2 linked regions of the Kineococcus sp. NBC_00420 genome follow. Each later gene encodes a partner of the first gene's protein in a complex. Links are inferred from orthologs where the notes say so. Each region holds a gene or a part of one and is shown on either strand. Other genes may lie near its edges.

Evidence for each region.
Region 2: OG218_RS23620 (region 1) and OG218_RS04535 share a complex: the UniProt entries of both Bacillus subtilis proteins name them as parts of the possible RNA degradosome complex. The link is inferred for Kineococcus sp. NBC_00420 from one-to-one orthologs.

Annotation. Positions count from the first base shown.
Region 1 is NZ_CP107930.1:4,827,884-4,838,957, reverse strand. Bases 7,235-10,020 are described here. They hold OG218_RS23620 (6-phosphofructokinase), read right to left. Parts: upstream 9,251-10,020; coding sequence 8,219-9,250; downstream 7,235-8,218. Other genes in these bases: OG218_RS23615 (lysophospholipid acyltransferase family protein), read right to left, coding at 9,326-10,020; OG218_RS23625 (class II 3-deoxy-7-phosphoheptulonate synthase), read right to left, coding at 7,235-8,163. In the rest of the region: OG218_RS23655 (polyprenyl synthetase family protein), read left to right, coding at 1-523; OG218_RS23645 (phytoene/squalene synthase family protein), read left to right, coding at 2,082-3,041; OG218_RS23640 (Rv2175c family DNA-binding protein), read right to left, coding at 3,092-3,487; OG218_RS23635 (LysM peptidoglycan-binding domain-containing protein), read left to right, coding at 3,663-4,808; pknB (Stk1 family PASTA domain-containing Ser/Thr kinase), read left to right, coding at 4,841-6,715; more of OG218_RS23625, read right to left, coding at 6,769-7,234; more of OG218_RS23615, read right to left, coding at 10,021-10,126; OG218_RS23610 (hypothetical protein), read left to right, coding at 10,241-10,786; OG218_RS23605 (endonuclease/exonuclease/phosphatase family protein), read right to left, coding at 10,796-11,074. UniProt on the Bacillus subtilis protein: Catalyzes the phosphorylation of D-fructose 6-phosphate to fructose 1,6-bisphosphate by ATP, the first committing step of glycolysis.
Region 2 is NZ_CP107930.1:916,356-927,601, reverse strand. Bases 5,723-8,680 are described here. They hold OG218_RS04535 (polyribonucleotide nucleotidyltransferase), read left to right. Parts: upstream 5,723-6,060; coding sequence 6,061-8,301; downstream 8,302-8,680. Other genes in these bases: OG218_RS04530 (M16 family metallopeptidase), read left to right, coding at 8,303-8,680; rpsO (30S ribosomal protein S15), read left to right, coding at 5,723-5,833. In the rest of the region: OG218_RS04570 (SDR family NAD(P)-dependent oxidoreductase), read right to left, coding at 1-635; OG218_RS04565 (NAD(P)-dependent alcohol dehydrogenase), read right to left, coding at 645-1,685; OG218_RS04560 (GolD/DthD family dehydrogenase), read right to left, coding at 1,730-2,497; OG218_RS04555 (hypothetical protein), read right to left, coding at 2,584-2,730; pgi (glucose-6-phosphate isomerase), read right to left, coding at 2,788-4,473; OG218_RS04545 (bifunctional riboflavin kinase/FAD synthetase), read left to right, coding at 4,535-5,473; more of rpsO, read left to right, coding at 5,564-5,722; more of OG218_RS04530, read left to right, coding at 8,681-9,688; dapB (4-hydroxy-tetrahydrodipicolinate reductase), read left to right, coding at 9,685-10,425; OG218_RS04520 (hypothetical protein), read left to right, coding at 10,428-10,868; OG218_RS04515 (hypothetical protein), read left to right, coding at 10,886-11,246. UniProt on the Bacillus subtilis protein: Involved in mRNA degradation. Catalyzes the phosphorolysis of single-stranded polyribonucleotides processively in the 3'- to 5'-direction. Necessary for competence development in Bacillus subtilis.

The sequences.
Region 1 (11,074 bases):
GCGCGGTGCCGCCGGCGCCGTGGACCGGGCCCGGCGGGTCGTGACGTTCAAGAGCGCGAAGTACTCCATCGAGCACCCGCTGCTGCTGGGGGGCTCGCTGGCCGGGGCCTCGACCGACCTGCTGGCCGACTACTCGCGCTTCGGGCTGGCGCTGGGTGAGGCGTTCCAGCTGCGCGACGACGTCCTGGGCGTGTTCGGTGATCCCACCGAGACGGGCAAACCCGCTGGGGACGACCTCCGGGAGGGCAAGCGCACCGTGCTGGTCGGTCTGGCCGTGCAGGCCGCCGACCCCGCCCAGGCCGCGCAGATCAAGCGCTACCTGGGCGCCCCCGACCTGGACGCCTCGGGCGTCCAGACCTTGCGACAGGTTCTGGTGGACACCGGTGCCCTGACTGGAGTGGAGAAGATCATTTCCGAACAGGTAGACGTGGCCTGCGCGACGCTGGACGCCGCCGACGTGAGCGAACCGGCCCGCGCCGCGCTGCACGAACTCGTCGTCGCCGCCACGAGCCGTCGCTCGTGAGCGCCCTCGACCGCACCCTCGACTGGTTGCCGGGCCGCACCCGGCACGTGAGCGGCCCCAGCGAGAACGTCGTCGTGGTCGGGGCCGGCCTCGCCGGGCTGTCCACCGCGATGCGCCTGGCCGGTGCCGGACGCAAGGTCACCGTCCTCGAACGGGAGGACGTGCCGGGTGGTCGTGCCGGACTGGTGGTGACGGACACGGCGGACGGGCAGTACCGCTTCGACACCGGTCCGACGGTCCTCACCATGCCGGACCTCATCGCCGACTGCTTCGACGCCCTCGGCGAGGACATGAACGACTGGCTGGACCTGCAGCCCGTCGACCCGCTCTACCGCGGGAACTTCGCCGACGGTTCGAGCCTCTACGTCTCCTCGGACGTGGAGCGGACCGCGGTGGAGATCGAGAAGCTCTGCGGCGCAGCGGAGGCCGACGGCTACCGGCGTTTCGTCCAGCACGTCGCGAACCTCTACCGCTACGAGATCCGCGACTTCATCGACTCCAACATCGACACCCCGCTGGACCTGCTCAAGCCGAACCTCGTGCGCCTGCTGGCGGCCGGGGGCTTCAAGAAGATGGCCCCCGAGGTCGGGAAGTTCCTCAAGGACCCGCGGACCCAGCGGATGTTCTCCTTCCAGGCCCTCTACGCGGGGCTGTCCCCCTACGACGCCCTCGCGCTCTACGCCGTCATCGCCTACATGGACTCCGTCGCGGGGGTCTTCTTCCCCAAGGGCGGCATGCACGCGCTGCCGACGGCGATGGCGGCCGCGGCGGAGAAGCACGGGGTGCAGTTCCACTACGGCACGACCGTCACGAAGGTGGAGCACCACGGCGGACGGGCCACGGCGGTCCTCACCGCGGACGGGCGGCGGTTCCCCGCCGACGTCGTCGTGCTCAACCCCGACCTCCCGGTCGCCCGGGAGCAGCTCCTCGGGGACCCGGTGCGGCGCAAGCTGACCTTCTCCCCCTCCTGCTACCTCCTGCTGGCCGGGTCCTCGAAGGACTACCCGGATCCGGTCCACCACTCGATCCACTTCGGGGACGCGTGGGAGCAGGTGTTCGCCGAACTCCTCGACGGGCGGCTGATGAGCGACCCCTCGGTCCTCGTCTCGCGCCCCACGGTCTCCGACCCGTCGCTGGCCCCGGCCGGCAAGCACGTCTACTACGTGCTCTTCCCGACGCCGTCGCTCTCGGCGGGCTCGAGCCGGATCGACTGGGACACCCACGCCCCGCGCTACCGCGAGCACGTGCTGGAGGTCATGGAGCAGCGCGGCTACGAGGGCTTCGGCGACTCCCTCGAGGTCGAGGACGTCGCCACCCCGGCCGACTGGGAACGCCGGGGCATGGCCGACGGCGCCCCGTTCGCGTCCTCGCACCTGTTCCGCCAGACCGGGCCGTTCCGGCCGGGGAACATGTGGGGCGAGAACGTCGTCTTCACCGGCTCCGGCACCCAGCCCGGGGTCGGGGTGCCGATGGTGCTCGTCTCGGGTCGGCTGGCGGCCGAGCGCGTGACGGGCCGGGACCGCTCGTACCGTTCGCGCGCCTGGCGCAGCGTGTGAAGCTGCCCCGCAGCAGCGCCGCGGCCCTGGACGCGGCCGCGGCGACCGACCCCGCGCTGCACGACCCGGAGCTGCGCGCCGCGTTCGAGACCTGCCGGCGCCTGCACGCCGACCACGGGAAGACGTACTACCTGGCGACGTTGCTGCTGCCCGCGGCGAAGCGTCCCTACGTGTGGGCGCTGTACGGGTTCGCCCGCTACGCCGACGAGTTCGTCGACTCCTTCACCGACCCCGACCCGGACGCTCTCGTCGCGTGGTCCGACGACTTCCTGAAGTCGTTGGACGAGGACGGCCCGCACGACCCGGTCGGGCGGGCGATGGCGGTGACGATGCGCCGTTGGGACATCCCGCGGGAGCAGGTCGAGGCGTTCCTGGACTCGATGCGGATGGACATCACCGAGACCGGCTACCCCACCTACGCGGACCTGGACCGCTACGTCTACGGGTCCGCGGCGGTCATCGGTCTGCAGATGCTGCCGATCCTGGAGCCGCTCACCCCGGACGCCGTCGCGCCGGCCCGCGCCCTGGGCGTGGCGTTCCAGCTGACGAACTTCATCCGCGACGTCGGTGAGGACCTCGACCGCGGTCGGGTCTACCTGCCCGGTGAGGACCTCACGCGGTTCGGGCTGACCCGCGAGGACCTCTTCGCCGCGCGCAGGGCGGGGACGACACCGCAGGCCGTCCGCGACCTGCTCGCCTTCGAGACCGAGCGGACCCGGGAGCTGTACGCCGAGGCGGAGCTCGGGCTGGACATGGTCCACCCGACCAGCCGGGACTGCCTGCGCACGGCGTACCTGCTCTACGGCGGGATCCTCGACGAGGTCGAGCGCGCCGGGTACGACGTCCTCGCACGCCGGGTGCGGGTCAGCGGACGCCGTCGCCTGGCCGTCGCCCTGCCCGGCCTGGTCCGGGCCCGGCGGGCGCGCCGCGAGGAGTCGCGCTGGCGGACCGCTGCCCGCTGAGGTCCCCACCGACGACCTCACTGGGCCAGCGAGGTCGTCGGTCGTGGTCCTCAGAAGCTGAGGGCCTGCGCGCGACGGCGGATCTCGGTCTTGCGGTTCGCCTTCAGCGCGTCGACGGGCGTGCCCGGCAGCGTGTCGTCCGGCGTGTAGAGCCACCCGATGGACTCGGTGTCGGTGAAGCCGGAGTCGGCGAGCACCGACAACGTGCCCTTCAGGTGGTTCAGCGGACCCTCAGGGGTGACGAATCCGGCGGGGACGTGCGCGACGGCACGTTCCCCGCGACGGACGGCCACCAGTTCACGTTCCTGCAGCCAGCGCCGGACCTCGCGCTGGTCGACGCCGGCCACCTCGGCCACGTCGGGGACGGTCAGCCACTCGGGGACGAGGGCGTCCAGTTCGTCGGTACCCGTCTCACGGGCGATCTCTGCTCTCAGCGGTGCAACCACCCCACCAGTCTGCCGTCTCGCGACGCGCCCGCCCACCTCCCCCGACGAAGTCACGCTCTCCACCATCGTTGGGGTGGTGGTGTCGGGAGCGTCCGATAGGTTCACCCCCGCCCCACCAGCCCCACCTGAAGCTCGTGCACCACTAGCCCCTGACGACCTGCGAGGAACCCCCGCCATGGCCGACGACCACGACCCCAGCGACGCACCCGAGAAGAACTCCCGGCGCGGCCGGTGGCTGGCCGCCGCCCTCGTCGGGGCCGCCGCTCCCACCGCGCTCGTCCCCGCCACGGCCACCGCGGCCCACGCCGCGACGCCGGAGGAGACCGTCACCGTCCAGCTCGGCGACACCGTGGGGGCGATCGCGAACCGCTCCGGCACCACCGTCGACGCGATCGTGGAGGCCAACGGCCTCGACCGCGGCGCCACCATCGTCGAGGGCCAGCGCCTGCGGATCCCCCGGCCCGAGGCGACCGGCAGCGACGCCGGTGACGCGCCCGCCGGTGGCAGCTACACCGTCCGCCCCGGTGACACCCTCGGGGCGATCGCCGTGGCGCAGGGCACCACCGTCGGTGCCCTGCGTGAGGCCAACGGGCTCAGCGCCGACGGGTTCATCCGCGCCGGTCAGGTCCTCACACTGTCCGGCGGCACGGGTGCCGGCGCCGGACCCACCACCCGCACGGGCAGCACGACGTACACCGTCCGCGCCGGGGACACCCTGTCCCACATCGCGCAGACGACCGGGGTGAGCGTCGACGACCTCGTCGCGCTCAACGGCCTCGACGACACCGGCTTCATCCTCGAGGGCCAGGCGCTGCAGCTCGGCGGCCGCCCCACGACGGCGACGCAGGCCCCGGCCCCGCAGCCGACCCAGGCGGCCACCGTCAGCGAAGCCGTCGAGACCAACCGCGCGAAGCTGCAGGCCTCCGCCCAGCCGAGCCGCGACGAGATGCGCGAGATCATCCGCTCCACCGCGGTGAAGCTCGGGGTGGACCCGTCGCTGGCGCTGGCCATCGGCTACCAGGAGTCCGGCTTCACCATGAAGGTCGTCTCCGGCGCCAACGCCATCGGCGCGATGCAGGTCATCCCGAGCTCCGGTGAGTGGGCCTCGGACCTGCTGGGACGACCCATCGACCTGTTCGACGCGCGCGACAACGCGCGGGCCGGGGTGGCGATCCTGCGCACGCTCGTCGCCAACAACCCGCCGGACGTCGCGATCGCGTCCTACTACCAGGGTCAGGCGTCGGTGCGCTCGCGCGGGATGTACGACGACACGCGTCGTTACGTGGCCAACGTGCAGACACTGCAGGCGCGCTTCAGCTGACCTGACGCTCGGTCCACCTAGACTCGCTGATCGTGGACGCAACCCTCTCCGACCCCCTCGTCGGGCGACGCCTCGACGGGCGCTACCGCGTCCTGGGACGGATCGGGCGAGGTGGGATGGGTGTCGTCTACCGCGCCGAGGACGAGCGGCTCGACCGCGCCGTCGCCGTGAAGGTCCTCCGGGCCGACCTCGCCCACGACCCGGCCGCCCGCGCCCGGTTCGTCACCGAGGCGAAGTCGGCGGCGCGGATCGGGCACCCCGGGGTCGTCGCGGTGCTCGACCAGGGCGTCGACCACGAGGGTGGCGTCGAGACGGCGTACCTGGTGATGGAGCTCGTCGACGGCCGGACCCTGCGCGACGTGGTCCTCGACGCGGGGGCCCTCACCCCCGGTGAGGCGCTGAAGGTCACCGCCAGCGTGCTCGAGGCGCTGGCCGAAGCCCACCGCAAGGGCGTCCTGCACCGCGACGTGAAGACCGCCAACGTCCTCGTCGCCGACGACGGCCGGGTCAAGGTCGCGGACTTCGGTCTCGCCCGCGCCGCCAGTCCCGGGGGGCAGAGCACCACCGTCGGCATGGGCGACCTGATGGGCACCGCGGAGTACCTGGCCCCCGAGCAGCTGGAGTCGCGGACCACCGACGCCCGCAGCGACGTCTACGGCGTCGGCGTCATGCTCTACGAGATGCTCACGGGCGCTCCTCCGTTCACGGGTGAGAGCCCGTTCACGATCGCCTACAAGCACGTGCACGAGCAGGTCCCGCTGCCCTCGACCCGTGCGCCCGGGCTGTCCCCCTCGCTGGACGCCCTCGTCCTCGACGCCCTGGCCAAGGACCCCGACGAACGTCCCGACGACGCCGGGGAGATGCTCGAGCAGCTGCGCGCGGTGCAGGCCTCGCTGACCCCGGAACAGCTCGCCGCCCGTCCGCCCCGCCCCGCCGGTGCGGCCGCGCCGGGCAGCACGACCCGCATCGGCAAGACCGCCGCGGCTGTCCCGGAGAAGCGACCCGCGCCGACCGAGGGCCACCGTTCCCGCCGCGGCCTGCTGGTCGGACTGGTCCTGCTCGTGCTCGCCGTCGCCGCCGGACTGGCCTGGTACTTCACCGCCGGCCCCGGCGCGTACACCACGACCCCGCCGGTCGCGGGGAAGTCACCGCAGGAGGCCACCAGCACCCTGCAGGCCGCGGGTCTCGCCGTTGACGAGCAGCAGGGGTTCAGCGACACCGTCGCCCAGGGCCTGGTGGTGTCCAGCGACCCCGGGGAAGGCGGTCGCGTCCGCAAGGACGGCACCGTCACGATCGTCGTCTCCCAGGGCGTCCAGCAGTTCGCCGTCCCCGAGGTCGTCGGCAAGACCCGGGACGAGGCGGAACAGCTCCTCACCGGTACCGGCCTCACGATCGGGAACGTCAGCGAGCAGTTCGACGAGAAGGTCCCGGACGGCTCGATCGTGGCCGCCACCCCGGACGTGGGGCAGGTCGTGCCCCACGACTCCAGGGTCGACCTCGTCGTCTCGAAGGGCCGGGAGCCGATCGGCGTGCCCGGAGTCGTGAACCAGACGCAGGACGCCGCCCAGAAGGCCATCACCGCCGCAGGTCTGTCGGTGGGCAAGATCACCCAGCAGGTCAGCGAGAGCGTCGCGGCCGGTGAGGTCATCTCGCAGACACCCCCCGACGGGACGCTGTTCCGCGGTGACGCCGTCGACCTCGTCGTCTCCTCGGGTCCGCCGCTGGTGGCCGTCCCGGCCGTGCAGGGCACGCAGGTCGACGCGGCCCGCGCCAAGCTCCAGGGACTCGGGTTCCAGGTCCAGGTGAACAACGTCCTCGGCGGGGTGTTCGGCACCGTCCGCTCCAGCGACCCCGAGGCCGGCACGTCGATCCCCAAGGGCTCGACGATCACCCTCACCGTCGTCTGAGGACGCACGAAGGGCCCGCCACCCGGAGGTGGCGGACCCTTCGTCGTGCACGGTCAGCGCTTGGAGAGCATCTCCGCCGCGAGGAAGGCGAGCTCCAGCGACTGCTGGTGGTTCAGCCGCGGGTCGCACAGCGACTCGTAGCGGGTCGCCAGCGCCGCGTCGTCGATCTCCATGGCCCCACCGAGGCACTCGGTGACGTCGTCCCCGGTGAGTTCGACGTGCAGGCCGCCGGGCACGGTGCCCAGGGCCTGGTGGACCTCGAAGAACCCGCGGACCTCGTCCACGACGTCGTCGAAGCGACGGGTCTTGTACCCACTGGTCGAGGTGATCGTGTTGCCGTGCATCGGGTCGCAGACCCAGGTGACCTGGGCGCCGGACTTCGTGACCCCCTCGACGAGGGCGGGCAGGGCCTCGCGGATCGTCGAGGCGCCCATGCGCGTGATGAACGTCAACCGGCCCGGTTCGCGGTAGGGGTCGACCTTGTCGATGAGCGCGAGCGCGTCGTCGACGGAGGTCTTCGGCCCCAGCTTGATCCCGATGGGGTTGCGGATCTTCGCGGCGAAGTCCACGTGCGCACCGTCGAGCTGACGGGTGCGCTCCCCGATCCAGACCATGTGCGCGGCGACGTCGTAGGGACCGCCCTGGCGCACGTCCTCGGCGGCGGGACCGCTGAGCGGCGGTTCCTCGTCGAGGGTCCGGGTCAGCGGACGCTCGTAGTCGAGCAGCAGCGCCTCGTGGCTGGACCAGAACTGGACGGTCTGCAGGGCGTCGAAGTCAGCGCCGCAGGCCGCCATGAACTTCATGGCCTTGTCGATGTCGTGCGCGAGGGAGTCGTACTTGGCGTTGGCCGCGGTGGCCGCGAAGCCGCGGTTCCACTCGTGGACCTTGCGCAGGTCCGCGTACCCACCGGTCGTGAACGCCCGGATGAGGTTCAGCGTCGCGGAGGACGTGTGGTAGGCGCGGAGCAGTCGCTGCGGGTCGGGGATCCGCGACTCGGGGGTGAACGCGTAGTCGTTGACGGCGTCGCCGCGGTAGGCGGGAAGCGTGACGCCGTCGCGGGTCTCGTCGTTGCTGGAGCGCGGCTTGGAGAACTGCCCCGCCATGCGACCGACCTTGATGATCGGCAGGCTGGCCCCGTAGGTGAGGACGGCGGACATCTGCAGCATCGTCTTCAGCCGGCGGCGGATGCCGTCGGCCGTGGCGCCGGCGAACGTCTCGGCGCAGTCCCCGCCCTGCAGCAGGAACGCCTCGCCCCGGGCGGCCTCGGCCAGCTGACCGCGCAGCTGGTCGGACTCCCCCGCGAAGACGAGGGGCGGATACGACGCGAGCTCCGCGTGCACCTCGGCCAGCGCGGCGGCGTCCGGCCACTGCGGCTGCTGGGCGGCGGGCAGGTCGGGCCACGTGATGCTGGACAGACCCGCGGAGTTCGTCGTCGTGGGAGTGCTCACGCGGGCAAGTGTCGCACCCCCCGCGGGGTGGGGTTGCCACACTCGTGACCGAGCGTCACCACCGGACGCCGGCCGTCTCGGCCCGTCGCGCGTCGGGCACCGTGCGCAACACCCCGGTGGCCTCGGCCAGCGGCACCTGGTGGACCTCGACCCCGTGCAGGGACGCCATCGTGCCCAGGTTCCCGCTCGCGAGCGCCTCGATCGCCGACAGCCCGAACCGCGTCGCGAGGATCCGGTCGGCCGCCGACGGGGTCCCGCCCCGCAGCAGGTGGCCCAGGACGGTGACCCGCGTCGACAACCCCGGGACGCGGGCGAGGAGCTCGTGCTCCAAGGCGTCGCCGGCCCCGCCGAGCTGGGCGTGTCCGAAGGCGTCCCGCGGGGCGTTCTTCGCGGCTTCCTCGCCGTGGACCTTCGCGCCCTCGCTGACGACGATGAGGGGTGCCTGACCGCGGGCCAGGACGGAACGCGTCACGTCGGCGACGGCGTCGAGGTCGGGATCCTCCTCGGGCAGGATCGTGACGTGCGCGCCGGCCGCCATCCCGGTGTGCAGCGCGATCCAGCCGGCGTGACGGCCCATCACCTCCACGATCATCGCCCGGTGGTGGCTCGCGCCGGTGGTGGCGAGGCGGTCGCAGGCGTCGACGGCGGTCTGCACCGCGGTGTCGAACCCGAACGTCGCGTCGGTGGCCGACAGGTCGTCGTCGATGGTCTTGGGGGCGCCCACGACCGGGATGCCCGCGGCGTGCAGGGCCGTGGCGACGCCGAGGGTGTCCTCGCCGCCGATGGCCAGCAGCGCGTCCACCTCGAGCGCCGTCAGCTGCTTGCGGACCCGGGCGACGCCGTCGTCGACGCCGTCGGCCAGCGGGTTCGTCCGCGAGGAGCCGAGGATCGTGCCGCCGATGGTCAGCAGCGGTCTGACGGTCTCCTCGTCGAGGGGAACGGTGTCCCCGTCGAGGACCCCGCGCCAGCCGTCGAGGAACCCGACGAACTCCATCCCGTGCCGTTGCGTCCCGGCCAGCACCGCCGCCCGGATGACCGCGTTCAGTCCGGGGCAGTCGCCGCCCCCGGTGAGGATCCCGACCCGCATCGTGCGTTCTCCAGTCCTCGGCGCCTTCGCCGACGTGCCTGTCGTCCGTCCGGAGGGAACTCTGCCACCGCGGGTCTAGTGCTGCGCGTCGTCCGGCCCCGGCGCGTCGCCGGTCGGGGCGGCGCGCCCGCCCGGACCGCCGGTGGCGGTGCTCGGCGGTTCGGGGACGCCGGTGCTGCGGGACAGCTCGCTGCGCAGCCGGCTGCGCTCGGCGTAGGCGTCGACGTACTCCTGGCGCGAGAGCTTCTGGATCGCGTACATGATCTCGTCGGTGACGGAGCGGACGACGAGCTGGTCGTCCCCCCGACCGGCGAAGCGGGAGAAGTCCAGCGGCTCCCCGAACACGGCGCCGACGCGCCGGATCCGGGGCAGCCTCCGGCCGGTCGGCAGCAGGTCCTCCGTGCCGATCATCGCGACCGGGATCACCGGGGCACCCGAGGCGAGGGCGATGCGGGCGACACCGGTGCGGCCGCGGTAGAGGCGACCGTCCGGTGACCGCGTCCCCTCGGGGTAGATGCCGAAGAGGTCGCCCTCCTGCAGGACGCGCACCGCCCCCGCGATGGCGGCCGAGGACGCCCGGCCCCCGGAACGGTCGACGGGCAGTTGACCGATCCCGTGCATGAGGCCCTTGGTGAGCCGGCCGCGCACGCCGCGGCCGGTGAACAGGTCCGCCTTGGCGATGAAGGTGACCCGCCGCTGGACCACCGTCGGCAGCAGCACGGTGTCCGCGGCGGAGAGGTGGTTGCTGGCCAGGATCGCCGGACCGTCGGTGGGGACGTTCTCGAGCCCGCGGACCCAGGGCCGGAACACGGCCGTGACCAGCGGTTCCGCGACCAGCAGCTTGATCGGCCAGTACAGGACGGGAAAGCGCGGCACCGGCCCCCCTCGTCCTTCGTCGCCCGATCGGTGATCGCCGACCCTAGCGAACGGACCGGCGCGCGCCACGCCGAAACCTCGACCACCCCGGGTCACCCGTGACACCATTGGGGTGTGCCTCGAACCCCGGACGACGGATCCGGTCCCCTCGACGTCGATGCGGCGTTCGCGCTGATCGTCGCGCACTGGGGTGAGGAAGCCACGTCGAGGACCGACACGTCGGCCGGGGACACCAGCGACACCAGCCCCGCGGCCGACGAGGACGACGCCCAGGCCGGCGAGGCGCCTCGCCCCGAGCCCCGGTTGGTCCGCCCGGTCACTCCGCTCCCTCCGCCCCCCCACGAGGACGTCCCGACGCCCGAGTGGTTCGCAACCCCCCGCCGGCGCGACGACGAGCCGGTCGAACTGCGGTCCTCCTCCGAGGAACGCTTCGTCCCCGCCGAACCACAGCCTCTCCCCCGCGACCTCCTGGGCTGGGCCGCGTGGATCGCCGTCGTCGGCGCACCGCTCTTCCTGCTCGTCGTGGCGCTGGGCTGGAACGACGTCCCGCAGCTCGTGACCGCGATCACCGCGGGGGTGTTCGTGGCCGGGTTCGCGACCCTGGTCATCCGTCTTCCCGGCTCGCGGGACGATGACGACGACGACGGTGCCGTGGTCTGAGACCCGTCCTCAACCGGCCGGGACGAGCAGGTCGGCGACGACCGCCAGGTGGTCGGTGGCTGCGGCCGCGTTCCCCGGCGGGGTGCTGACCCCGGTGACGCTCAGCCGGCGATCGACGAGGACCAGGTCCAGCCGCCTGCGCGGTGCCCGCGCCGGGAAGGTCGGGAAGGGGCGGCCCGCGACCTCGGCCGCGTCCGCGAGCACCGTCGAGAACCGCTGGTGGACCGCTCCGCCGGGTTCTTCGTTGAGGTCCCCCGCCATCACCAGGGGCGCGTCGGACCACGGCCC
Region 2 (11,246 bases), 3.9 Mb from region 1 along the record:
CACATGCGGCGGAACTCGGGTTTGTCGACGGGGGCCATCTCGGTCTTGACGTACCCGGGGGCGATCGCGTTGACGCGGATGCCCAGCGGCGCCCACTCCGCCGCGAGCGACTTCGTGAGCTGGTGCACCGCAGCCTTGGAGGCGTTGTAGACCGGCTGCAGCTGCGGACGGTTCACGATGTTCGCGCTGATCGAGCCGACGTTGACGATGGCCCCACCGCCGTTCTGCGCCATCCACTTCGCGGTGACGACGCTGGGCAGCCAGACGCCCTTGACGTTGGTGGTGATGACGTCGTCGTACTCGTCGTCGGTCACCTCCAGCGCGGGGCGGTGCACGCAGGTGCCGGCGTTGTTGACCAGCACGTCGAAGCGGCCGAACTGCTCGGTGACGCGGGCGACGGCCGCCTCGACCTCCGGCCGGGAGGTGACGTCGAGGCGCAGGCCGAGGGTCCTGCGCCCGCTCGAGGCGGCGATCTCCTCCGCCGCGGCGACGGACGCGGCCTCGTTGCGGGCCGCCACGACGACGTCGGCACCGGCCTCGGCCAGCGCCTGGGCGAAACCACGGCCGAGGCCCTTGTAGCCACCGGTGACGAGGGCGACCTTGCCCTCGAGGGAGAACTTCTGCAGGACGGACAACGGGGGCTCCTACTTCTCGGCGGGGTTGACGACGACGACGGCCTTCATGCTCAGCGGGTCGGAGTCGGCGTTCAACGCGTCCTCGACCTGCTCCAGCGGGTAGCGGGCCGTCACCATGTCGTCGAGGTGGACGGCACCGGAGGTGGTGAGTTCGATGCCCCGGGGCCAGGTGTCGATGTAGCGGAAGACGCCGGTGAGGTTGATCTCGCGGGTCGCGATGAGCTGCACCGGGATCGGCATCTCCTCCGCGCCGAGACCGACGAGGACGACGGTCCCACCACCGCGGGTGGAGTTGATGCCCGACAGGACAGCGGGCGTCGCCCCCGAGCAGTCGATGAACGCGTCGGCGCGGATCTGCGCGATCTCGGCCGCGTCCTGGACGGGGTGCAGCGCCCGGGTCGCCCCGAACCCGGTGATCCGCTCCCGGCGGGAGTCGACGAAGTCGGTGACGACGACGTCGGTGGCGCCCCGGGCGCGGACGGCCTGCGCAGCCATCGCCCCGATCGGGCCGGCCCCGGCGATCAGCACCTGGTCGCCCGGGCCGACGTCGGCCTTGTGCGCGGCCCAGAGCCCGACGCTCAAGGGTTCCAGCAGCGCCGCGGACTCGTCGGACAGGCTGTCCGGCACGGTGTAGGCCTGGTCCACGGGTGCGGTCACGTAGTCGCAGAACGTCCCGTCGAAGGGGGGCGTGGCGTAGAACTCCATGAAGGGGCACAGGTTCGAGCGACCGGTCTTGCACTGCCGGCACGTCCGGCACGGGACCTGCGGGTCGATCGCGACCCGGTCACCGAGGCGTTCCTCGGAAACTCCGCGCCCGACGCCGACGACGGTCCCGGAGACCTCGTGGCCCAGGACGATCGGCGCGGTGACGACCATGTCGCCGATGCGGCCGTGCTTGTAGTAGTGGACGTCGGACCCGCAGACGCCGACGGAACCGACCTTCACCAGCACCTCGCCGTCGGCGGGGGTGGGCACGGGTCGTTCCTGCATCTCGATGACGCCCTGCTTCAGCAGGACGCTGGCCCGCATGGTGGTGGGAACGCTGGTCATCGTCGACTCTCCTCAGTGCCCGGGGGCGGTTGGGTTGGTGCGCCTCAACGGATGGTGTACCCGCCGTCGACCACGAGGTCGGTGCCGTTGACCATGTCCGAGGCGCCGGAGGCCAGGAACAGCGCGGCGCCGGCGATCTCGCGGGGGAGGGCGAAGCGTCCCGTCGGGATCGCAGCCTTCGCGGCGTCACCCTTCGGTCCGTCCCAGGCCTTCCGGCCGAGTTCGGTGAGCACGACGGTCGGGGAGATCGAGTTCGCGGTGACCCCGCGACCGGCCCACTCCGAGGCCAGGACCCGGGTCAGACCGACGACCCCGGCCTTGGAGGCGCAGTACGCGGCGTGCCCGTCGAGGGCCACCGAGGCAGCCTGCGAGGCCATGGTGATGACCTTGCCCCGGCCGCGTTCCAGCATGCCGCGGCCCACGGCCTGAGCGGTGAGGAACGTCCCCGTCAGGTTGATGGACACCGTCCGGACGAACACCGCCGGGTCGAGTTCCTCGGCCGGGGCGAGGTCGACGATCCCGGCACAGGTGACGAGGACGTCGACGGGCCCGGCGGCGGCGGCGAACGCCGCGACGGAGTCCGGGTCGGCGACGTTCCCGTGCAACCCCACGTGGTCCTCGCCGAGTTCCGCAGCCCGGGCGAGCGCCGCCTCCTCGTTCAGGTCCACGAGCACGACGCGTGCCCCGGCCGCGGCGAACGCCCCGGCGATGGCGCTCCCGATCCCCGAGGCGGCCCCGGTGATGAGGGCGGTGCGCCCCTCCAGCCGGAAGGACAGGTCGACGTCGGCGTCGGTCGGTTCGGTCTTCGACACGGTGGTCTCCGTTCAGAGTTCTCGGTGGGTCGGGTGAACAGCGATGTCCTCCCCCCGCCGGCCCCCGGCGACTGACCGGCGACCGCTCAGTCGCCGGTCTTGACGAGCCGGCGCTTCTTCACGGTGTAGCCGGCGGGCAGGGTGCCCTCCTTGAGCATGCGGATCGGGCAGCGGCGGCACCTGTCCTTGGACTCGCAGCACTTGGACTTCGGCAGGTCCCGCTTCTTGCTCACGCGCGCAACGTAACACCGCCGGGTGAGGTTGCCCTCATCCCGGCGGTGGCCGCGGCGTCAGTTCGTGCGGTGGGACAGGTAGTACCGGATCAGGTCACCCGTGGAGGCGTCCTGCGCCAGCAGCGCGTCGGTGTCACCCGTGAGCGCCGGCGCGATCTCCAGCGCCAGCTTCTTGCCGAGCTCCACACCCCACTGGTCGAAGCTGTCGATGCCCCAGACGGCCCCTTCGACGAAGGTGATGTGCTCGTAGAGCGCGATGAGCTGACCGAGCACCGCCGGGGTCAGCGAGGGCGCCATGATCGAGGTGGTCGGCCGGTTGCCGGAGAACACCCGGGCCGCGACGACCTCCTCGGCGGTGCCCTCGGCCCGCACCTCCTCCGCCGTCTTGCCGAACGCGAGCGCCTTGGTCTGGGCGAAGAAGTTCGCCATGAACAGCGCGTGCACGTCGGCGTCGCCGTCGACCAGCGGGTGCGTCGGGGTCGCGAAGGCGACGAAGTCAGCGGGGATGATCCGCGTGCCCTGGTGGATCAGCTGGTAGAACGCGTGCTGGCCGTTGGTGCCGGGTTCACCCCAGAACACCTCGCCCGTGTGCGTCGTGACGGCCTCGCCGTCGTAGCGGACGGACTTCCCGTTGGACTCCATCGTGAGCTGCTGCAGGTACGCCGCGAAGCGGTGCAGGTACTGCGAGTACGGCAGCACCGCGTGGGTGTGGGCGTCCAGGAAGTTCACGTACCAGACGTTGAGCAGACCCATGAGGAGCGGGACGTTCTGCTCGGGCGCGGTGGTGCGGAAGTGCTCGTCGACGGTGTGGAAGCCGGACAGGAAGCTGCGGAAGTGGTCCGGCCCGATGGCGACGGCCAGCGAGGTGCCGATCGCGGAGTCGACGGAGTAGCGACCGCCCACCCAGTCCCAGAACCCGAACGCGTTGGCCGGGTCGATGCCGAAGGCGGCGACCTTGTCCAGCGCGGTCGACACCGCGACGAAGTGCTTGGCGACGGCGTCCGCGCGGGCGGTGTCGTCGTCGGCGAGGACTCCGGCTGCGGACAGCCCCTCCCACAACCACTTCCGCGACAGCCGCGCGTTCGTGAGGGTCTCGAGGGTCCCGAACGTCTTGGACGCGACGATGAACAGGGTCGTCTCGGGGTCGAGGTCCTTCGTCGTCTCGGCCACGTCGGTGGGGTCGATGTTGGAGACGAAGCGGCACTCCAGCCCGGCCTGCACGAACGGCTTGAGGGCCTCGTAGGCCATCACCGGGCCGAGGTCGGAACCGCCGATGCCGATGTTCACGACGGTCGCGATCGGCTTCCCGGTGACGCCCTTCCACTCACCCGAGCGGACGGCCTCGGCGAAGGCGAAGACCTTCTCGAGCTCACCCTGCACGTCGGCGTCGACGTCCTGCCCGTCCACGCTCAGGGCCGGCGTGGCCCCGGCCGGTCGGCGCAGCGCGGTGTGCAGGACGGCGCGGTCCTCGGTGACGTTGATGTGCTCGCCGGCGAACATCGCGTCGCGGCGGGCGAGGACCCCGGTCTCCTCGGCCAGCTGCAGGAGCAGGGCGAGCGTGTCGGAGGTGACGAGGTTCTTGGAGAGGTCCACGTGCAGGTCGGCGACGTCGAAGGTCAGCGACCGCGCGCGCTCGGGGTCGGCGGCGAACCAGCCCCGCAGGTCGGGGGTGCTGCCCGACCGGTGCTCGGTCAGCGACGACCACGCCGCGGTGGTGGTCGGGTCCACAGGTCCAGTGCTCATGAGGGTGACGCTAGTCAGCCCGTGTGCGGAGCGCGCGACCGGCTGCTGGCACAGTGTTCGCGTGCAGCGGTGGGATGACCTGTCAGACGTCGAACCCGGGTTCGGCCCGTCGGTGGTCACCATCGGCAACTTCGACGGCGTGCACCGCGGGCACGCGGCCGTGCTCGGCGAGGTCGTCGGCCTGGCCCGCGCCCTTGGCCTGGTCTCCGCCGCGGTGACCTTCGACCCGCACCCGCTGCAGGTCCTGCACCCCGAGCGCGCCCCCGGGCTGCTCACCGGCCTCACCCGCCGCCTCGACCTGCTGCAGGAGACCGGCCTGGACGCGGTGCTGGTGATGCCCTTCACCCACGAGCTCGCGCGCTGGAGCCCGCAGCGCTTCGTGGAGGAGGTCTTCGTCGACGCGCTGCACGCCGTCGTCGTCGTCGTCGGCCACGACGTGCGCTTCGGCGAGGCCAACGCCGGCGACCTCGCCACCATGCAGGAGCTCGGCGCCCGGTTCGGGTTCGAGGTCGTCGTGCTCGCCGACCTCGGCGGCCAGGGCGACTCCTCCCGGTGGTCCTCCACGGCCGTGCGCGAGGCCCTGGCCGCCGGTGACGTCGAGCGGGCGGCGGCGATCCTCGGCCACCGGCACCGGGTCAGCTCCACCGTCGTGCACGGTGACCACCGCGGCCGCGAGCTCGGCTACCCGACGGCCAACCTGGACACCGTGCACGCCGACGGGCTGGTCCCGGCCGACGGCGTGTACGCGGGCTGGTTGACCCGCCGCGACGGCGACCGGCTGCCCGCGGCCGTCTCGATCGGCACCAACCCGACCTTCGACGGGGTGCGTCGTCAGCTCGAGGCGTTCTGCATCGACCAGCAGGGCCTGGACCTCTACGGGGAGCGCGTCGACCTCGACTTCGTGGCCCACCTGCGGCCCACCCAGCGCTTCGAGGGCATCGAGCCCCTCGTGCAGCAGATGGAGCGCGACGTCGCGAGGTGCCGCGAGATCCTGCTGTAGTCTGAGCGTTGCCGTTCGATCGGCCGCGGATCCAGAGAGCCCGGGTGGACAAGCCCCGTGGCACCGCGCAACGAGGTTCAGGAGACACGAGTGCCCCTCGACGCAGACGTCAAGAAGAAGATCATGACCGAGTACGCCCTCACCGAGGGTGACACCGGCTCGCCGGAGGTCCAGGTCGCGATGCTGACGCAGCGCATCCGTGACCTGACCGAACACCTCAAGATGCACCAGCACGACCACCACAGCCGTCGTGGCCTGCTGCTCCTCGTGGGCCAGCGCCGCAACCTGCTGAAGTACATGGCCAAGAAGGACATCAACCGTTACCGCTCGATCATCGAGCGTCTCGGCATCCGCCGCTGACCCAGCACTGACAGGGTCAGGGGCCTGACGACAGGGGTGGTCCCGACTCTCGGGGCCACCCCTGTCGCACGTTCCCGCCGCACTCGCGGCAGACTCACCGTGACACCGCGCAGCGTCGCACCGGTCCTCGGTAGTGGCCTCCGGAAGCTCCGGCTTCCGTGGGCCTCGATCGAAGGCCGGGGCGCGCGGGTGTCGCACATCCGCACCGCAACCTGGAGGAGGAACCCTTGGAGGGTCCCGAAATCACTGCCGCCGAAGCCGTCATCGACAACGGTTCGTTCGGCACCCGCACCGTCCGCTTCGAAACGGGTCGCCTCGCCAAGCAGGCCGCCGGTTCCGCCGCGGTCTACCTCGACGGCGAGTCCTTCCTGCTGAGCGCCACCACCGCCGGCAAGACCCCGAAGGACCAGTTCGACTTCTTCCCGTTGACGATCGACGTCGAAGAGCGCAGCTACGCCGCCGGCAAGATCCCCGGTTCGTTCTTCCGTCGTGAGGGTCGCCCCTCCACCGAGGCGATCCTGGCCTGCCGTCTCATCGACCGTCCGTTGCGCCCGAGCTTCGTCAAGGGCCTGCGCAACGAGGTCCAGGTCGTCGTCTCGATCATGGCGCTGCACCCCGACGACGCCTACGACGTCGTGGCCATCAACGCCGCGTCGCTGTCCACCCAGCTCTCGGGTCTGCCGTTCTCCGGCCCGGTCGGTGGCGTGCGCGTCGCGCTCATCGACGGCCAGTGGGTCGCCTTCCCGCGCTACTCCGAGCTCGAGCGCGCCGTCTTCGACATGGTCGTCGCCGGCCGTGTCGTCACCGCGGCCGACGGTTCGCAGGACGTCGCGATCATGATGGTCGAGGCCGAGGCGACCGAGGGTTCCTGGAACCTCATCAAGGAACAGGGCGCCACCGCCCCGACCGAGGAGATCGTGGCCCAGGGCCTCGAGGCGGCCAAGCCGTTCATCGCGGAGCTGGTGCGCGCGCAGGCCGAGGTGGCCGCCACCGCCGCCAAGCCGACCGCCGCCTTCCCGACGTTCCCGGACTACCAGGACGACGTCTACCAGGCCGTCTTCGACTCCGCCGCGACCGAGCTGGTCGTCGCGTTGCAGATCGCCGGCAAGCAGGAGCGCGAGTCCCGGATCGACGAGATCAAGGACCGCGTCAAGGGCGAGCTCGCCGCGGGCTTCGCCGGGCGCGAGAAGGAGGTCTCCGCCGCGTACCGCTCGGTGCAGAAGACCCTCATCCGCCAGCGCGTCCTCAAGGACGGGGTCCGCATCGACGGCCGTGGTCTGGCCGACATCCGGACGCTGTCCGCCGAGGTCGAGGTCCTGCCCCGCGTGCACGGTTCGGCGCTCTTCGAGCGCGGTGAGACCCAGATCCTGGGGGTCACCACGCTGAACATGCTCCGCATGGAGCAGCAGCTCGACACGTTGTCGCCGGTGACGCGCAAGCGCTACATGCACAACTACAACTTCCCGCCCTACTCGACCGGTGAGACCGGCCGCGTGGGTTCGCCGAAGCGTCGCGAGATCGGGCACGGCGCCCTCGCCGAGCGCGCGCTCGTGCCGGTGCTGCCGGCCCGCGAGGACTTCCCCTACGCGATCCGCCAGGTCTCCGAGGCGCTGGGCTCCAACGGTTCCACCTCGATGGGTTCGGTCTGCGCCTCGACGCTGTCCCTGCTCAACGCGGGTGTCCCGCTGCGCGCGGCCGTCGCCGGCATCGCGATGGGCCTCATCTCCGACACGGTCGACGGTGAGACCCGCTACGCGGCGCTGACCGACATCCTCGGGGCCGAGGACGCCTTCGGTGACATGGACTTCAAGGTCGCCGGGACCAAGGAGTTCGTCACCGCGATCCAGCTCGACACCAAGCTCGACGGGATCCCCGCCTCGGTGCTCGCCGGGGCGCTGACCCAGGCCCGCGACGCGCGTCTCTACATCCTCGACGTCATGGCCGAGGCCATCGACGCCCCGGACGAGATGTCGCCGACCGCGCCGCGGATCATCACCGTGAAGGTCCCCGTGGACAAGATCGGCGAGGTCATCGGGCCCAAGGGCAAGATGATCAACCAGATCCAGGAGGACACCGGCGCCGACATCTCCATCGAGGACGACGGCACGGTGTTCATCGGGGCCGTCGACGGTCCCTCGGCGGAGGCGGCCCGCGCAGCGGTCAACGCCATCGCCAACCCGACGATGCCCGAGGTCGGCGAGCGCTACCTCGGCACCGTCGTGAAGACGACCACCTTCGGTGCGTTCGTCTCGCTCATGCCGGGCAAGGACGGCCTGCTGCACATCTCGCAGCTGCGCAAGCTCTCCGGCGGCAAGCGCGTCGACAACGTCGAGGACGTCGTCTCGGTGGGCCAGAAGGTGCAGGTCGAGATCGCTGAGATCGACCCGCGCGGCAAGCTGTCCCTCGTCCCCGTCGTCGCGGAGGAAGCCTCGGACGAGGCTCCCGCCAGCGAGCCGGCCGACGCCTGACGTGTCGTCCACCCTTCCCGGGAACCCCGTCGAGCTGCCCGTCGTGGCAGCCGGCGGGGTTCCCGCTACCACCGTCCTGTCCACCCCCGCCCAGGTGGAGCAGGGGTCGATCGTCAAGCGGACCGTCCTGCCCTGCGGTGCCCGCGTCCTGACCGAGGCCATGCCCGGTCAGCGCTCCGCGAGCATCGGGTGCTGGGTGGGCGTCGGCTCGCGCGACGAGACGAAGGGTCACTTCGGCTCGACGCACTTCCTCGAGCACCTGCTCTTCAAGGGCACCGAACGTCGGGACGCGATGGACATCGCCTCCGCGTTCGACGCCGTCGGGGGTGAGGCGAACGCCGCCACCGGCAAGGAGCACACGACCTACTACGCGCGCGTCCTCGACGCCGACCTGCCGATGGCGATCGACGTCGTCACCGACATGGTCACCTCGGCCGTCTTGGACGACGACGACTTCACCAGCGAACGCGAGGTCATCCTCGAGGAGCTGGCGATGAACGACGACGACCCGGGCGACGTCGCGCACGAGAAGTTCGCCGAGCTCGTCCTGGGCCGGCACCCGCTGGCCCGGCCCATCGGCGGCACCCCCGACACGATCCGCGCCGTCGGGCGCGACGACGTCTGGGCGCACTACCGCGAGCACTACCAGCCGTCCTCGCTGGTCTTCACCGCTGCCGGTGGTCTCGACCACGACGAGGTCGTCGCCTGCGTCCAGCGTGAGCTGGACCGTGCCGCGGGCGACCTCGGTCAGGCCGCTCCCCGTCCGCGCCGCATCAGCGGTGAGGTCGGCGGCGGGCTGGAGAAGGGGCGCTCGCTCGTGGTGGACCGCCAGACCGAGCAGGCCCACGTGCTGCTCGGGATGACCGGGATCACCGCCACGGACGACCGGCGGTTCACGATGTCGGTGCTCAACGCCGTCCTCGGGGGCGGGATGAGCAGCCGGTTGTTCCAGGAGGTCCGCGAGAAGCGGGGCCTGGCGTACTCGGTGTACTCGTTCAACGCCAACTACGCCGACTCCGGCTACGTCGGGCTGTACGCGGGCTGCTCGCCGGCCAAGGCCGCCCAGGTCGCCGACCTGATGCTGGCGGAGCTGGCGAAGCTCGCCTCCACCCCGATGGAGTCCGAGGAGCTCGCGCGCGGCGTCGGTCAGCTGACCGGTGGTCTCGTGCTGGGGCTCGAGGACTCCGGGTCGCGGATGAACCGGCTCGGCAAGTCCGAACTCACCCACGGGCAGTTCCTCGACGTCGACGGTGTGCTGGCCAACGTGCGGTCCGTCACCGCCGAGGACGTCCGCGTCCTGGCGGCGGACCTGCTCTCCCGGCCGCGTTCGGTGACCGTCGTCGGACCGTTCAGCGACGACAGCGGATTCACCGGCGTCGTCCAGTGACGATCCGCGTCGCGGTCCTCGGGGCCGGGGGCCGCATGGGTTCGCAGGCGGTGGCGGCTCTCGAGGCCGCCGCCGACCTGGAACTCGTCGCGGCCCTCGGCCGCGGTGACTCCCTCGACGCGGCCGCCGGGGCCGACGTCGTGGTCGACCTGACCGTCCCCGACCAGGTGATGGCCAACGTCGAGTGGGCCCTGGCGCACGGGATGCACGTCGTGACGGGCACCACCGGCTTCACTGCCGAGCGGATCGCCCAGGTCGAGGCGTGGGCCTCGGCCGCCGGTCGCAACGTCCTCGTCGCGACGAACTTCGGCATCGGCGCGGTGCTGGTCATGCAGCTCGCGGCCAAGGCCGCGAAGTTCTTCGAGTCCGTCGAGGTCGTCGAACTCCACCACCCCGCGAAGGTCGACGCGCCGAGCGGGTCCGCGATCCGCACGGCCCGCCTCATCGCAGCCGCGCGGGCGGAGGCGGGCCTGGGCCCCTCGCCCGACGCGACGACCACGGAAATCCCCGGAGCCCGCGGCGCCGTCGTCGACGGGATCCACGTGCACGCCGTCCGGATGCGCGGGCTGACCGCCCACCAGGAGGTCATCCTGGGTGGACCGGGGGAGACCCTGACGATCCGCGACGACACCTACGAGCGCGCCGCGTACATGCCGGGTCTGCTGGTGGGTGTGCGTCAGGTCGCCGACCGTCCCGGGGTCACCGTCGGCCTCGAGCACTACCTGGACCTGGACTGATCGTGCGCGTCAAGATCATCATCGCCGTCAGCGTCGCGGCCCTGCTGTTCTACTTCGTGTTCCTCGGCCGGCTGGGTTACCAGCTGGCCGCGACCGGTGAGTGGGCCGGCGTCCTGCTCGGCATCGCGCTGTTCCTGCTGCCGGTCGTCGGGTTGTGGGCCGTCGTGCGGGAGCTCATGTTCGGGCTCGCGACGGAACGCCTCGGTCGCGAACTCGCCTCGCGCGGGGAACTGCCCGAGGACGACCTGACCCGCACCGCGGCCGGGCGCATCGACCGCGAGGCCGGTTCCGTCCTGTGGCAGGCCGCGAAGGACGAGGTCGAGGCCAGCCCCGACGACGCGGGCGCCTGGTACCGGCTGGCGATCGGCTACGACGCGGCCGGTGACCGCAAGCGCGGCCGGGCTGCCGCACGGCACGCGGTCAAGCTGCACCGGGGCCGCTGACACTACGATCCTGCGCCATGACGACGTGGACGGGATCGAACGCCTTCCGGTTGATGCCCACCGACGCGGCCCACGACGCCGTGGCCACCGCGGAGGTGACGGAGGGCGCCGGCGGGAACCTGGTCTCCCTCGCCTACACCTGGTTGCACCCCGACGACGGCGCCCAGGACGGTCTGCTGGTCCTCGGCCCCGCCCACGAGGACTCCGCCGTCGCGTTGTGGGGTGACTCCTGGCACCAGACCCCCGCCGCGCAGGTGCTCACGGGTTCCGTCGAGGCCGGCGTGTGGAGCGTGGGCTACGACTACGTCCCCGGCCAGTGGCGCTGGCGCATCGTCGTCGACACCTCGGACGCGGAGGAGTTGCTCGTCCGGATGGAGA